2 regions of the Megasphaera massiliensis genome follow, and region 2 is predicted to be linked to the other one. Evidence: riboswitches for the same ligand, from Rfam matches in the RefSeq annotation. Region 2 holds a riboswitch; the other holds the start of a gene.
The links. Region 2 has a riboswitch for S-adenosylmethionine ahead of metK (methionine adenosyltransferase). Riboswitches for the same ligand answer to the same signal wherever they lie in the genome.

Region 1 (8,129 bases), on a different contig from region 2:
GCCGATATGGAGACCCGGTTTTTGCGCCTGGGCTTGGCCATCCGGGCCGAATCCGATTCCCATATGCAGGTTACCGAAGCAGCCCTGATGACGGCCGACGACGTCGTCATTGCCGTCTCTCACAGTGGGGCTACAAAGGAACTCCTCCAGTCCGTTCGGGCGGCCAAGAAGGCCGGTGCCGGCATCATCGTCATCACCAGCCACGGCCGGTCGCTCCTGGCGGAAGAAGCCGATATCTGCCTCTGCGGCATGGGCCGCGAAGTCCAGTACACGTCGGAAGCCGGGGCCTCGCGCTTGATCCACATGGCCATTGGCGATGTCCTCTACACGCGGATTGCCATGCAGGAAAAGAGCCTTTTCCGGGGCAATATGGAAAAGATGCGAAAAGAAATCGGCAAGCGGCGGCAGTATTGATCTTTGGTATTACGCATGGAAAAGCAGCCTGCTGTTCATGAAGCAGCAGACTGCTTTTTTCGCCAAGGAAAGGATTATGAAGGGAATCTCCCGTTAGGAGTCCATAAAAAAGAGCCATGTCCACCAATACACCGTAAATGGTGTACATCAGTGGCAAACCGTGACGGTCTGTCTGTCGTTCACAAACGACAGAACATGGTTCCTAGTCCCATAAGTATAGCCGAATTACGAACTGGCGTCAATAATACCTTCAAAAGAGTCCGAGCTGAGATCCGGCAATCGAAGGCAGCCTTGATAAGGCGCAAAACCGTCACATCATCTAAAGGCAAAGGACAGTCCGGCGTCAAAAATGGACAACAGGGATCGTGCATGAGTCGATGTTAGCCGCTTCGATTAGAAACATAAGTAAGGCTATTTCATGATATCATAAAAAAAGGGCCATGCCCATCCAATACGCCACAAGTGACGTACATAGGATGGCAAACCGCGAAGGCTTGTCTGCTGTTCAACAGCAGAACATGGTTCCTGATACAATCAGTGTAGCAGAATCGTTACGCGGAGTCAATGATAGGGTGAAGAGATCTAAAAGGCGTCAACTCAGATGTGGACTTTTTGAGCAATTTGTGGAATAATAGAATCGCTATATAGAAATGAGGAAGGATGATCAGAGGGTGAAAAAATTTGTGGAAATGGCGACCATTGTCGAAAATACAGCCATCATTCCGGAAGTTTGGAAAATGGTCTTCCAAGCGCCGAAGACGGCCAAGGAAGCCAAGGCCGGTCAATTTGTCAACGTCCATCGCGATGGGGGACAGACCTTTTTGCGCCGTCCCTTCGGCATCGTCGATGCCGATGTCGATGCGGGAACGGTGACCATTATTTACCGCTTGGTCGGCGTCGGCACGGAAGAAATGAAGGACCTCCGTCCCGGCGATATGATCAACGTCGAAGGGCCCTTGGGCGACGGCATCTTTACGACGACGCCGGGGAAGGTCCTCCTGGCCGGCGGCGGCGTGGGCCTGGCGCCGCTCATCTTCTTGGCGAAACAGCTTGATCATCCCATCGTGCTCGTCGCCGGCAAGACGGCAGCCGAAACGTTTTGGACGGAGTTCTTTGAACCCTATGCCGAACAGATTTATGTCACTACTGATGACGGCTCTAAGGGAATCAAAGGCTTTGCCGTCGATGCCCTGCCGACCATCTTTTCCGAGCATCCTATCGATCGCGTATCGGTCTGCGGTCCGACGATGATGATGAAGACCATTGCCGAAGGATCGGCCAAGGCCGGCATCGACTGCGAAGTCTCCATGGAAAAACGGATGGCCTGCGGCTTCGGCGTCTGTCTGGGCTGTACCTTTGAAAGCAAGCTGGACGGCAAGCGCTATAAAGTCTGCAGCGACGGACCCGTATTTTCGGCAAAGGAGGTCTTCTGATGATCAGTGAACGGATTGCCGTCGAATTTGCCGGTATCTCGATGAAAACGCCCGTCATGGGGGCATCGGGAACCTTCGGATTCGGCATCGAATACAGTGACTTTCTCGACCTCGACGCCGTCGGGGCCATCATTTCCAAAGGGATTACGCCCTTGCCGCGGCCGGGCAATCCCGGTGTCCGCGTCGCCGAAACGCCGGCAGGCATGCTCAACTGCATCGGTTTGGAAAACCCCGGTGTCGACGCCTTTAAACGGGACATCCTGCCGAAGGTAACGGCTTCCTGTCAAACGCCGCTCATCGTCAATGTCTCCGCCGGCAGCGTCGAAGAATACGGAAAAATCGCAGCCGACCTCGACGTCGACGGCGTCGCAGGCCTTGAAGTCAATATTTCCTGCCCCAACGTCAAAGAAGGGGGCATCGTCTTCGGTACCCAGCCCGAAGCGGCTGCCGCCGTTACGCGCAGTGTCAAGGACAACACGAAAAAGCCGGTCATCGTCAAATTATCGCCCAACGTTACGGACATTACGACCATGGCCAAGGCTGTCGAAGCAGCCGGTGCCGATGCCATTTCTCTCATCAACACCCTGACCGGCATGGCCATCGACATCACGACGCGTCGGCCCATCTTGGGCAACATCACCGGCGGCCTGTCCGGTCCTGCCATAAAGCCCATCGCCCTGCGCATGGTTTGGCAGGCGTCGAAGGCCGTATCTATTCCCATCCTCGGCCTCGGTGGTATTGTGACTTGGCAGGATGCGGTAGAATTCATGCTGGCCGGCGCCAGCACGGTCGCTGTCGGCGCCCATAACTTCGTCGACCCCCGAGCTGTCGAAACCGTCGCCGAAGGCCTCGACCAATACTGTAAAGACCAGGGCATCGCCCATATCAGCGATATCGTCGGTCAATTAGAAGCATAAGAAAGCTTATACAACAACGTCTTGCGGACATTCCCGTTCGCAGGGCGTTTTTTGTCGTGTCCTGAGTGCGTCTTTTTATGACGCGCTGCCTAAGCGATGGAAGCTTGATCGATAGGGTATGCCTCACTTCGGCTATGAAGCATTTATTTGCGGCTGAATGTAACGTTCTGCGCAAGGAGCGTGTGACCAAGGGATATAAAAAAAGACATGAACCGAAAATAGCTGTTCATGTCTTTTTTGGCAGATCTGTTATTTTTTATTCTTCTTATGCGATGCCAGGTCGCCGCCGTACTGGATGAGGTTGACGACGACGATGAGGATGATGATCGTCGCTAACATGACGTCGGGACGGAAGCGCTGGTAGCCGTAGCGGATGGCGATGTCCCCGAGGCCGCCGCCACCGATGGCACCGGCCATGGCCGATGCGCCGATGAGGTTGACGATGAGGACCGTAACGTTGTTGATGATCGTCGGCAGGGCTTCCGGCAGGAGGACCTTGCGGATGATCTGGAAAGGCGTAGCGCCCATGGATTCAGCAGCTTCGACGAGGCCGTAATCGACATCGCGGATCGACGTTTCGACGAGGCGGCTGAGGAAGGGAATGGCGACGATGGTCAAGGGGACGCAGGCCGCTGCCGTACCGATGGACGTGCCGGCAATGAGTCGGGTCAAGGGGATGATGGCCACCATGAGGATGATGAAGGGCACGGAACGGATGATGTTGACGATGGTGCCCAAAATCCGGTTGATGAAGAGGTTTTGCAGGATGTGGCCCTTGCTGGTCGTGACTAAGGTGACGCCCAGGGGAATGCCGATGATGCCGGCGATGACCGTGGCTACGGCGACCATATAGAACGTTTCTTCAATGCCTTGGAGCATTAACTTAATGATTTCTTGGGACATAACCTAATACCTCACTTCCTATCGGTAATGTTTTAATATACGAGAAGGCCTTGGCCTGGGTTTCCATATCGCCCATGATGACGATGATCAAGTAACCGAAAGGTTCATCCTGGATGTAGTCGATGTTGCCGTAGAGAACGCTGACCTTGACGTGGAAGGTGCTGACGATTTCCGAGACGACCGGTTCATGGGTAGCCTGACCTTTAAAGCGCAGGCGGACGAGCATATCCCGGTCCGGCGTCGGTTGGTCGGAGACGCCGAGATTCTTGATCCCCTTCGGCAGTTCCATGTTGATGACGGACGTGACGAAGTCCTTCATGGTCTGGGACTGGGGATTGGTGAAGATGTCGACGACGCGGCCCAGTTCCTTGATGACGCCGCCTTCGATGACGGCTGCCCGATGGCAGATGTTTTGGACGACGGCCATTTCATGGGTGATGATGACGATGGTAATGCCCAGGCGCTGGTTGATGTCCTGGAGGAGTTCCAAGATGGATTTCGTCGTCTGCGGGTCGAGGGCCGACGTCGCTTCGTCGCAAAGGAGAATCTTGGGGTCGCTGGCCAGGGCACGGGCAATGCCGACGCGCTGTTTTTGACCGCCTGAGAGCTGAGACGGATAGTTGGCAGCGCGGTCGCTGAGGCCGACCAGTTCCAACAGGGATTCGACTTTTTTATGGATGACGTCTTTCGAGGCGCCGACCAGTTCCAAGGGGAAGGCGATGTTTTCGGCAACCGTCCGCGAGGAGAGGAGGTTGAAGTGCTGGAAAATCATGCCGATATTTTTGCGTTCTGCCCGAAGCTGGGATTCGCTCATTTTGCACAGGTCTTTGTCGTCGATGATGACTTCGCCGCTGGTCGGTTTTTCCAGCATATTGATGCAGCGGACGAGGGTCGATTTACCGGCGCCGCTCTTGCCGATGATGCCGAAGATCTCGCCGTCTTCGATGGTCAGGTTGATGCCCTTTAAGGCTTGGATTTGGGCAGCGCCGCCGTAGGTTTTGGTAATGTTCTTTAAGGTAATCACAGTATCACTCCTTGAGCCAGGCGTACAGGGATAAAGACAATAAAAAAGGCCGTCATGCAGATGACGGCCGTCAATACGGTGTTACTTCATCTGTCGGAATGTTCCGGTGGACTTGGCACCTTCCCGAATGGGGGTTGCCGCAGCGTCATCGGGCCAGTCCCTCAGCTGCTCTGGATGAAAGGTATATCGTTGTTGCAACTTATAATAGCACGGCTTTTTGCCGTTGTCAATAAGTAATCTTTACTCGGCCCAGTTTCCGTTGGTGAATACAGGGACGACGGTGCCGTCTTTTTTTAGGCCCGTAATGGTAAGGTCTTTGGAACCGACCATGAAGTCGACGTGGATCATGGAATCGTTGAGGCCGGCTTTAGAAAGGCCTTCTTTGTCGAGTTCTGTGCCGCCTTCAAGGCAGGTCGGGTACGACGCGCCCAGGGCTAAATGGCAGGAGGCATTTTCATCAAATAAGGTTTCGTAGAATAAGATGCCCGACAGGGAAATGGGAGAGGCGTAGGGGATGAGGGCCACTTCGCCCAGGCGGCCGGCGCCTTCATCGACGGCGACGAGCTTCTGTAAGACGTCTTCACCGACTTTAGCGGCGGCGTCGACGACCTTGCCGTCTTTAAAGGTCAGGTGGAATTGATCGATGGTGTTGCCGTTGTATACGAGGGGCCGCGTACTGTATACCGTACCGTTTACGGCATCGGCCTTGGGAGCCGAGTAGATTTCTTCCGTCGGCACGTTGGCATTGAATAAGATGCCGCTTGCCGTTTCTTCCATGCCGCCCTGCCAGATATGGTTATCGGGAAGGCCGACGGTAAGATCCGTGCCCAGGCTGTTGGTGTAGTGAAGGCTCGTGAAGTGCTGATTCGTCATCCACGTCCGGCGGGCCTTGAGGTTGGCCAGATGGGCATCCCAGTCGGCCAAGGGGTCTTTTCCATCGGCTCTTGACGATTGGAGAATCTGGTTCCAAAGGGCGTCATAGGCTTTGTCGGCGTCAAGATCAGGATAGAGGAGCTTGGCCCAGACGGCGCTCGGTACGGCGGCGACGAGCCACGTCGTCTTCGAGGCCATCATGCCGTCGATATATTCTTTTAAGGCCTTATTGTGCGCCTTTTGCTGGGCAAAGATTTTCTTCGTATCGATGCCGCTCAGGAGTTTGGGATTGGCCGAAATGAGGCTCAGGAAGGCCGCTTTTTTATGATAGTAATGAAGGCTGAAGTCGCGGCGCCAGTCGGGCAGGGACTCAAAAGACGACAGGTCTTCGTGTTCGTAGCGCAGGCGGGTCATGTCGTCGGAACGCCAGTTGACGACGACTTCAGAGGCACCCATGGTGTAGGCTTCTTTACTCAGTAAGGTGACGAAGTCGTGGCCTTCGACGGGGGCATTGATGACTAAGGTCTGTTCTTTTTGAAGATTGAGGCCTTTTTGCAGTAATACCTGTGCGTAGGCCGTTAATTGTTCAATCGTTGGCATAGAATCAACTCCTTTATATAACTATGATAAACGCCAGGCCGTCTGTTTCCACAGCCGCCAGTTGAGGGCCGCGGCGTTGATGGCCAGGCTGATGATCAGGCTGAGCCAGTAGCCGAAGGGGCCGTAGGGCGTGAGATGGGCCATGGCATAGCCCATGGGAATGCTGATGAACCAGTAGGTGATAAAGGCGATGTAGGTAATGATGCGGACGTCTTTATAGCCGCGGAGGATCCCCTGGACGGGCGTACCCATAGCATCGCAGAAGGCAAAGGCTACGGCACACAAGAGGAAGGTTCGGAGGGCCCGGAAGGTTTCGGCATCCGTCGTAAAGATGGCGGCAATGTCGTCGACGAAGACGTAGGTGAATAAGGTAACGCCGACGGCGATGATGAGGGCCGTGATTTGACAGAGAACGGCGTATTGCCGGGCACCCTGATAGTTTTTGGCGCCTACTTCGTAGCCGATGACGATGGTTGCCGCCAGGCTGATGCTCCAGGGAATGGTATAGGTCAAGGTCGTGAAGCTGATGGCGCCCTGGTTGGCGGCGAGATATAAGGTCCCGAATTCTGCCATCAAAAGGCTGACGATGGAAAAGAGGCTGGTCTCACAGAAGACGGCGATGAAGATGGGAATGCCCAGTTCCAACTGGTGATAGGCGTGATGCCAGCTGAAAGGACGCAGGCGGCGCCATAAATCGTACGAGCGAAAGGGTTCCATAAAGGTCAGGACGGCGACGAAGAGTAAAAAGGACACCCAGCCGGCGATGGTAATGGCATAGCCCGTGCCGATGCCGCCCATGGCCGGAATGGGGCCGGCGCCGAAGATGAGCAGGCGAAAGAGGATAATGGTGAGAACCAAGTTGGTCATGAGGATGGCCATCGATATCTGGGTCTTGCCGTGGGCGTCGACGACGTAGCGAATCGTCGCCTGAAGACAAATGGGAACCAGTCCCAAAGCCAGGGCCTTGAGATATTCCCAGGCAATATAATGAACCTTTGGCTCAAGGCCCATGAAGTCGAGAAAGGGCGGCAGCAGCACATAGCCTAAGAGGAAAATCACGACCGTAAAGGCCAGGCTCAGATAGAGGCTCTGCATGATATATATGGGAATCTCTTCCGTCTTTTTGGCGCCGCGGAGCTGGGCGATGATCGGCGAGATGCCGAAGAAGATGCCGCACAGGCCGGCAAAGACGGGAATCCAGATGTTGACGGCAACGGCGACACCGGCCAGATCGACCGTACCGGCACGGCCGCTGAAAATCGAGCTGAAGACCGACGTGCCGACTTGGGCCATCTGGGTCAAGAGCAGGGGAAAAAACAGGGTCAGAAAATGACGCCATTGGCTGCGATGGGGGAACATAGAAACCTCCTTATACGAAAAAAGCGTTGTCTCAGAGGACAACGCTTTTTCTACAGTTCAACTTATTTGCCCATCGCATTGACTTTGGAAGCCAAACGGGATTTTTTACGAGCTGCCGTATTTTTATGGAGAACGCCTTTACGTGCGGCGCTGTCGATTACGCTGCTAGCTTTATCAAATGCCTGTTTAACGGCATCAGCGTCACCGCCGAGGATGGCTTCGTTCGTACGGCGGATAGCGGTATGAACGGAAGATTTTACTCGAGAGTTAGCTGCATGACGAGCTGCGTCTTTTTCCATCGTTTTCATGTTGGATTTAATCTGCGGCAATGGATTCACCTCCCTAATTTACAAGAACACTAGAAAAAATTTTACCATATGCCACAGAAAAAATCAATAGTTTTTTTGCAGGACATGCGATTAGGCTTTACCTTCCGAACCGAGGACGGATTTAATTTTGTGAGCTACGATGTCGTGAACGAACTGACGGCCGTCGGTCAGGTACTGGCGCGGGTCGAAGTGATCCGGATGCTGAGCCATGTGCTGGCGGATGCCGGCAGTCAGGCCGAGACGGAGGTCAGAGTCGATGTTGATCTTGCAGACCGAG
Region 2 (8,129 bases):
CGGGATCTCCGGCTTTTATGATTTTGAGTAATGCCATATATCTTTCACCTCATTGTTATAGTAAAACGCTTATCCGTCTTATTATAGCGGAAAAAGAGCCAAAAGGCTACTGTAAGAATTCAAATTAACCGTCACCAAGAGTGAGAAAGAGAATCCTTCCCCTTCTATTATATCAGATTCATACAAGGCCCGGGGCAGCGATGCTTCCCTTTTCTATGACCCGGCAAAGCCCTGCAAAAAGCGAAGCCTGTGTGGCATCACACAGGCTTTTATGTCAAAAATGTTTAAAAAAAGTTAAAAATCTGCTACATCGACGGGTCGACATCGATGACGACACCGGTCTGCCAACAGGCCGGAAGCTGACGCATCCCTTTCTTTATCGGTCCCAGGTCTGCCGCCGTCAGCGACAAGACCAAGCGATATTTATTGCGGATCTTTTTGATGACGTCTTCATAAGGACCGATGATAATAACCGTCTCTCCGTGATCCTTATTCCAGCTCGAAAGAGCCGCTGCCACGTCGTTGGCCTTGCGCCAGACTTCTTGTTCGTCGCTGTCGCTGACCAGGATCTTCGTCATCTCCTGAAAGGGCGGATAGGCCAATTCTTTACGAAACTGGATTTCTTGATCATAGAACGCGCGGTAATCCTGGCGGGCTGCACATTGGATGACGTAGTGATCCGGCGCATAGGTCTGCATGACGACGCGGCCCGGAACGTCGCCTCGGCCGGCCCGGCCGGCGGCCTGAGTGAGGAGCTGAAAGGTTCGCTCGCCGGCCCAGTAAGCCGGCAGGTTGAGCAGGCTGTCGGCCGACAAGATTCCGACGGCACTGACACCGGGAAAATCATGGCCTTTAGCGACCATCTGCGTCCCTAATAAGATATCGTATTCATGGCGGCGGAAGGCTTCGATGATGCGGTCGCCGCTGTGTTTGCGGCTCGTCGTATCCTGATCGAGGCGGACGATACGAGCCTCGTGGAAGAGCTCGTGGAGCTGCAGCTCCACCTTTTCCGTACCGCTGCCAAAAAATTTAATGTATTTGCTGCCGCAGGACGGGCAAACCGTCGGCACCGGCTTTTCGGCATCACAGTAATGGCACTTTAAATGGGATGACTGGCGGTGATAGACCATGGCCACATCACAGGTATCGCATTTGACAACGTAGCCGCATTTGCGGCACATGATGAATGTCGAATACCCCCGCCGGTTGAGGAGGATGATTGCCTGCTGACGGGCTGCCAAGGTTTCATTCAGCAGTCCGTACAGGGAATCGGACACGACGCGGTAATTGCCGCGGGCCAATTCCTCCCTCATATCGACAACGGTGACTTCCGGCAAGGGGCGGTGGCCGACGCGTTCCTTCAGTTCCACCAAGACGTAGTCCCCTTGAAGGGCCTTATAATAATCGCCTAAGGCCGGCGTCGCACTGCCGAGGATGACCGGACAGCCATAGTAAGCCGCTCGTTTCCGGGCTACGGCGACGGCATGGTAGCGCGGCGCCTCATCCTGCTTATACGAGCTGTCGTGGGCCTCGTCGACGATGAACAGGCCGATGGACCGGGCCGCCGAAAAGACGGCCGATCGGGCACCGATACAGATATGACTGGTCCCGTTTTGCATGCGCAGCCAGTTATTTCGTTTTTCGCCTTGAGACAATTGGCTGTGCATGACGACGACATCGTCGCCGAAACGGCGCAGGAAGCGGCGCACGATTTGACCGGTCAAGGCGATTTCCGGCACTAAGACGATGACCTGCTGTCCCTTAGCCAGTACTTTCTCGGCAAGCTGCATGTAGATTTCTGTCTTGCCGCTGCCCGTAATGCCATGGAGGACGTAGGTTTTTCCGCCTTCATCGCCTTCGATCACATGGAGGGCATCTTTTTGTTCCGCCGTCAGCGGCAGGGCTTCATCCGGTTCAAGCGTCGGCAGGATGTTTGTCGTCCCTGCCGGATGCTGCTCCCAACGGGCAAGGCCCGTCGCAGCCAGGCGGCGCATGAGGTCACGCGTATAGCCCTTTGACTGGAAGTAGGCAGCCGGCGCCGTTTTCTTTTCCTTCAGTTCCGCCAATAAGGCCTGCTGTTTAGGCCGGCCGTGAAGGGTACCATCGAGGTCATCCTTTTCAAAGGCCAGCCAGTCCTCCATTTTATCGGCAATCTTATTCTTTAAAAAGCTCTCACTGCAAAGACCATTTTCGGCTAAGAGACGAGACACGAGGTCACGACCAAATTTACGGCCGAGGGCTCCTTTTTCCACCTTTCCCTTATCGGCGACATAGAGCTGAACCGACCGGCCTTCTGCCGTCGTCGCCGGCGTCGGCCCCAGGGACAGGACTTCCCGGCGGACGAGGCCGCGCTTGTCGATCATGAACAACCGCAGGGCATCGGAAAGATTACAGACATAGTAGTCGCGGATCCAAAGGGCCGTTTCAATCATTTCCTCCCGAAATCCGGTCTGTGATGACAGGAGGCCCTCAATGGGCTTTAAGGTGAAATCAGTCGATTCGTCCAGCGCCTCATGGAGGGCGACGACAATCCCCTCTTCCCGGCGAAAGCCAAAGGGAACGATGACGCGGCTTCCGACGCGAACGGCCAGGTGATCCGGCACGGTATACGAAAAGGTCTGCTGTAACCGTTTGGCCGTCGTATTAATGATAATTTCAGCAATCACGGACATACCTCCTCATCAGGGCTGCAGCCGAAGTTCGTCGCTGCCGTCCGAGGGCATACGCCCAAAAACAGAAAGAGACTGCCGTCCCTGCGGCAGTCTCTGCATCTCAATTATAAGCCGGCTTCTTTACGGAGCGTATCCGCTTTATCGGTCTGTTCCCAAGGCAGGTTGAGATCGTTGCGGCCGAAGTGGCCATAAGCAGCAGTCTGTTTGTAAATCGGCCGCTGTAAGTCGAGCATGGCGATGATGCCAGCCGGACGAAGGTCAAAATTCTTTTCAATGAGTCCGACAATTTTTTCATTGTCGACTTTGCCCGTACCAAACGTTTCAACGTGGATCGAAACGGGGCGAGCTACGCCGATGGCGTATGCCAACTGGATTTCGCACTTATCGGCAAGGCCGGCAGCGACGACGTTCTTAGCAACGTAACGGGCTGCATAGGCGGCCGAACGGTCGACCTTTGTAGGATCCTTCCCGGAGAAAGCACCGCCGCCGTGACGAGCCATGCCGCCATAGGTATCAACGATGATCTTACGACCGGTCAGACCGGAGTCACCCTGAGGACCGCCGATGACGAAACGGCCCGTCGGATTGATGAAGAGCTTCGTCTTATCATCGAATAAGCCCTGCGGGAGTTCCGGTTTGATGACGAATTCGAGGAGGTCCCTTTCAATCTGTTCACGCGTGATTTCCGGGCTGTGCTGCGCCGAAATGACGATGGTATCGATGCGAACCGGTTTGCCGTCTTCATATTCGACGGTGACTTGGGTCTTGCCGTCCGGACGGAGATAAGAGAGCGTTCCGTCTTTACGAACACTGGCCAGGCGGCGTGCCAAACGGTGCGCTAAGGAAATAGGCAGGGGCATGTAGTCATCCGTTTCATTCGTGGCATAGCCGAACATCATCCCCTGGTCACCGGCACCGATGGTGTCGAACTGGTCCGTATTGCCTTCCTTCTTTTCGAGTGCATCGTCGACGCCCATGGCGATATCCGGCGACTGTTCATCGAGGGATACCAAGACGCCGCAAGTATCGCAGTCAAAGCCGTATTTCGCACGGGTATAACCGATGGAACGAATCGTTTCACGAACGATGTGCGGAATATCGACATAGCACGTCGTCGAAATTTCACCGACGACGTGGACCATCCCGGTGGTCACTAAAGTTTCACAAGCAACGCGGGCATTTTTATCTTTTGCAAGAATGGCATCCAAAATGCTGTCAGAAATTTGGTCAGCCATTTTATCCGGATGCCCTTCGGTTACGGATTCAGATGTAAAGAATTCACGATTTTTCACCATGAGGTTTCCTCCTTAAAAAAAATTCCCCTCATTCATGACTGTCATGAGAGGGGCTTCCAATCCCCATCTGCCAGTATAAGACTGCTGGAATTAGCACCTTTCACTTATGAAGGTTGCTGCGACATCATAGGGCCAGTCCCTCCGTCGTCTCTTGATGGTTCTTTATTTGATTTACTGGTTCATTATAATTCAAACCCCTCTATTTTGCAAGTTCTTTTTTGGTATAGCAAACATGAGTTCTGTCCTTCTAAAAAAAATTCCGACGTACCTGTTCGCCTCCGCACTTCCTGAAGAATATTTTTTTACATCCGTTACAGAAAACGTTATAATGAATAGATAGAAAGAAAGGATGATTATGATGACCAAATTGCGGCCAAGAGATATATTTTTCAACGACCCTTATTTTGACTTTGCCACCCACTGTAAAACGGCAGATCTGCGTTTGGCCAAGCGCGTAGAGATCTGGGATAAATGGTATCGTACGCAAGGATTGGTAAACACCTTACTCCAGCGAGAAAGCCTGGCCTTCATCCGCTATAACGGCACGGAGCGGGAAGAAGCCATGATTCTGCGGATATACGAACGGACGCCGGACCGTCTCCTCATCAATACCTATTATGCATCAAAACGAAATGCCACTGAAATCTATGCCGGTACGATTCGTCTGGAACGCTATGCCACAGCCCAGACGACAGGCGACGATTCCTACATGGGCATGATCGACCTCTTAATGTTGAAGACCGACGATGAACTCGTCGGGTTGAGCGATGTCTTTGAAGATATCCAACAAGCCAAACACATGGCCGCCCAATCCTTAGGCATCTACTTAATGGCTATCTACGACGGTCCCTGGATCGATGACAGCCGGGCGGACGCCGAAAAGACACCGGCCATGATTGCCGGCGAAGAACGAGAAGAACTCCTTCAGCTGCGCCAGGAAAAAGCTCAAATGGAAGCCGATCGGGAAGAACTCCTGAGGCTTCGTCTCGAATCGCAAAACCGCAAAACCGTTCTTTCTGAACTGGAACGGCTGCGTCAGGAACTGGAGGACGAACGAAACGGCCGCCAAGAAGATCTTCAGCACTATGAAGCGACCCTCCGCCAACAGGAAGAGTACACGGAACGGATCAAGGAAAAAGCCGCCATTCAGGTATCGGATCTGTTGACCCTGCGTCAGACCCTTAGAAAATACGAAGCCAACCCCGAATTGGCAAAAAAAGTTGCTTCAGCACCCGAAAGGACAAGCTCGGCAGCCGTACCGAAGGCCGATGCAGCCGTAAACCCGTCAGCGCCGATAACCGCCTCGACTCCGGTGAAATCAGACGCCCCGTCACCTTCGAAAGCAGCGGATCCGACAGCCTCGGCGGCACCGGCCCGGGCGACGGAACCGAAAAAAACAGCATCACCGGAAAAACCGACAGCGCCGACACAACCATCAGTTTCAGAAACATCGCCGGCTCCCGCGGCATCCGGCGATGGGCCAACCTCTGCGGAACCGATAAAAACAGCAGAACGGACCGCCACAGAAAAGCCGGGGAAAACGGCCGAACCGGCAACCGCCCCGCAGACTACGGACAACTCCGCTGCAACACAAAAAAAAGCCAAGCGTCCTTCCGAAGACCGCGGCCTCGAACTGCCGTCCTTCATGACCCAGCGTGACTATACACACAGCCTGGACCGCTTCCTGGCCGGACGCCAAATCGCCTTGGCCGGCGGTACGCCGGAATGGCAGGGCCGGATAAAACGCCGCTTCCCGACGGCTGCCGTCCTCAGCGGCTATACCGGCGACGACCGAATCCTGCGGGCTTCCACCCTCTTAGTCATCAACTTGAGTGAAGGCCAGACCGATCTGGTCAAATGGGCCATGGCCGCCGCCAGAGACATGGGCTGCCCCTGCCTTCCCATCAAGACGACAAATTTAAACGGCTTTGCCAAAGCCGTCGTAGAATATGCCAAAAAAGCATAACCAAAAGCGGCAAGAAATGGCAGATATCGTCTGCATTTCTTGCCGTTTTTTATGCCTTTGAGGAATAGGTACCTTATTTTACCCAGGTAACGACATCTTCCATGGCCTGCCGCGTCTTGGCATGGGGTTCTTCGTTGCGATAGCCAAAGCCGGCCATAACCGAAACGCCGAAGTGTTCCGTGTCGAGAAGGCCTTCATCGGCCAGCATGGCTTCTACCTTGCTCCGATTAAAGCCTTCAATGGGGCAGGAATCGACGCCGAGCATGGCTGCCGTCGTCAGCATGTTGGCCAGTGCCAAGTAGGTCTGTTTGCTGGCCCAGTCAAAGATGGCCCGGTCGCTTTCCAGTAAGTTGAAATCGTCTTTCTGGAAGGCCTCAAAAGCAGCTTTTCTCCCCTGCTCCGCCTCTTCCGGCAAATGCTGTACGTCGCGCATGATGTGGGTGATGTAAGGAGAGCTGTACAAGGTATCGACTTTCTTGCGAGCCAGCAGGATTACGAAGTGACTGGCCCCTTTCAAGCTGTTCTGGGCGCCCCAGGCGATGGGAAATAATTTATCCTTAATGTCCTGGCGTTCAATGACTAAAAACTTCCACGGTTCAAAGCCAAAGGAGCTCGGCGATAAACGGCCGGCTTCCAAAATGGTGTTGAAGTCGGCGTCGGATACCTTTTTCGAGGCATCGAAACTCTTCGTAGCGTGTCTGAAGTTAAAGGCTTTTAAAATATCGGCTGCAGCAATCTTCATGGGAATCATCCTTTCCATGTCATAGTATATGTTTCATTATCTTGATTATTTGTATCATTTAAATCTTGACGATTTAAGTATACCATAAGATTTTCAAAACGAAAAGAACGCACTTTTTATATATTTACTACGGATAAACTGATCTGGGTATATTTTTTATACTGTCAAAAAAAAGGCCATCCCAACCGGTCGGGATGGCCTTTCGTTATGCCTTTTGTTTGGAAGTTTTAGCTTTGATAATCGCAGCTGCCCGAGCTACGATAATGGAAGCCAGTTCATCTTTTGCCATCTTTTCCAAGGTCTCTGAAGAGCCGTCCGGAAACAGCAAGGTGGCAATATTGGTCGTCCCCTGGAAGCCGGCACCTTCGGCGCTGACATCGTTGGCTACGAGCATATCGAGATTCTTTTTCTGAAGTTTCTTGGTACCGTATTCGATGACATTCGTCGTCTCAGCGGCAAAACCGACCAGGACCTGATGGGTTTTACGCTGGCCAAGACCATAGAGGATGTCAGGATTCTTAGCCATTTCAAGGGTCAAGACATCGTCATTTTTCTTGATCTTATTTTCCGCCGGATGAGCCGAACGATAATCGGCAACGGCCGCGGCTTTAATGACCAAGTCGCAGTCGTCATAATACGATTCGACAGCCGCTTTCATGTCCCTGGTACTGCCGACGTCGATGCGCCGTGCAAGGCCGACAGGAGTTTTCAAGTTGTCCGTCGTACCGGCAACCAGAGTAACTTCGGCCCCGGCAGCAACCGCCGCTTTGGCAATAGCAAAGCCCATGCGGCCGCTGGAATGATTGCCGATGAAGCGGACCGGGTCGATGGGTTCCCGCGTGCCGCCGGCCGTAACAATGACTTTCTTCCCCTTGAGCAGGTCATTTTTACAGGCCAGCAATTCGATGTAATCGACGATGACGTCCGGGTCGGGCAGGCGGCCGATGCCGGTGATGCCGCAGGCCAGGTATCCGCTGTCCGGTTCGATGAGATGATAGCCGAATTTTTTCAGCTTAGCCATATTATCCTGGGTAATGGGGTTCAAATACATATTGCTGTTCATAGCCGGAGCCATCAGAACCGGCGCTGTCGTTGCCATGACTGTCGTCGTCAGCATATCGTCGGCAATGCCATTGGCGATCTTACCGATGATATTGGCCGTCGCCGGTGCAATGACCAGGACGTCGGCCCAGCGGGCCAGGGCAATGTGTTCGACGTTGAATTCAGGAACATCTTCAAACATGGAAACGGCAACGGGATTTCCTGAGATTTCCCGCAGCGTCAGCGGCGTAATCAACTCCGTTGCATGGGCCGTCATGATACACTTGACTTCAGCTCCTGACTTCCGAAGTTGACTGGCAACGGATGCGGCCTTAAAGGCTGCAATACCGCCCGTAATGCCAAGGACAATCTTTTTCCCTTCCAAACTCATGGCAAGTACCTCCGTGTCATTT

Region 1: another riboswitch for S-adenosylmethionine. It lies ahead of UCI88_RS05225 (methionine ABC transporter ATP-binding protein); the one in region 2 lies ahead of metK (methionine adenosyltransferase).

Annotation. Positions count from the first base shown of each region.
Region 1 covers NZ_JAXIXE010000027.1:73,203-81,331, forward strand. The annotation lists gene UCI88_RS05205 (MurR/RpiR family transcriptional regulator) at 1-414, shown strand, start outside; gene UCI88_RS05210 (dihydroorotate dehydrogenase electron transfer subunit) at 1,086-1,847, shown strand; gene UCI88_RS05215 (dihydroorotate dehydrogenase) at 1,847-2,764, shown strand; gene UCI88_RS05220 (methionine ABC transporter permease) at 3,014-3,667, opposite strand; gene UCI88_RS05225 (methionine ABC transporter ATP-binding protein) at 3,648-4,691, opposite strand; SAM riboswitch class I at 4,775-4,872, opposite strand; gene UCI88_RS05230 (aminopeptidase) at 4,932-6,164, opposite strand; gene UCI88_RS05235 (MATE family efflux transporter) at 6,186-7,523, opposite strand; gene rpsT (30S ribosomal protein S20) at 7,586-7,852, opposite strand; gene fba (class II fructose-1,6-bisphosphate aldolase) at 7,943-8,129, opposite strand, start outside.
Region 2 covers NZ_JAXIXE010000009.1:11,617-19,745, forward strand. The annotation lists gene def (peptide deformylase) at 1-37, opposite strand, end outside; gene priA (replication restart helicase PriA) at 306-2,666, opposite strand; gene metK (methionine adenosyltransferase) at 2,777-3,967, opposite strand; SAM riboswitch class I at 4,028-4,128, opposite strand; gene UCI88_RS01445 (hypothetical protein) at 4,323-5,933, shown strand; gene UCI88_RS01450 (NAD(P)H-dependent oxidoreductase) at 6,007-6,675, opposite strand; gene coaBC (bifunctional phosphopantothenoylcysteine decarboxylase/phosphopantothenate--cysteine ligase CoaBC) at 6,881-8,107, opposite strand; gene rpoZ (DNA-directed RNA polymerase subunit omega) at 8,124-8,129, opposite strand, start outside.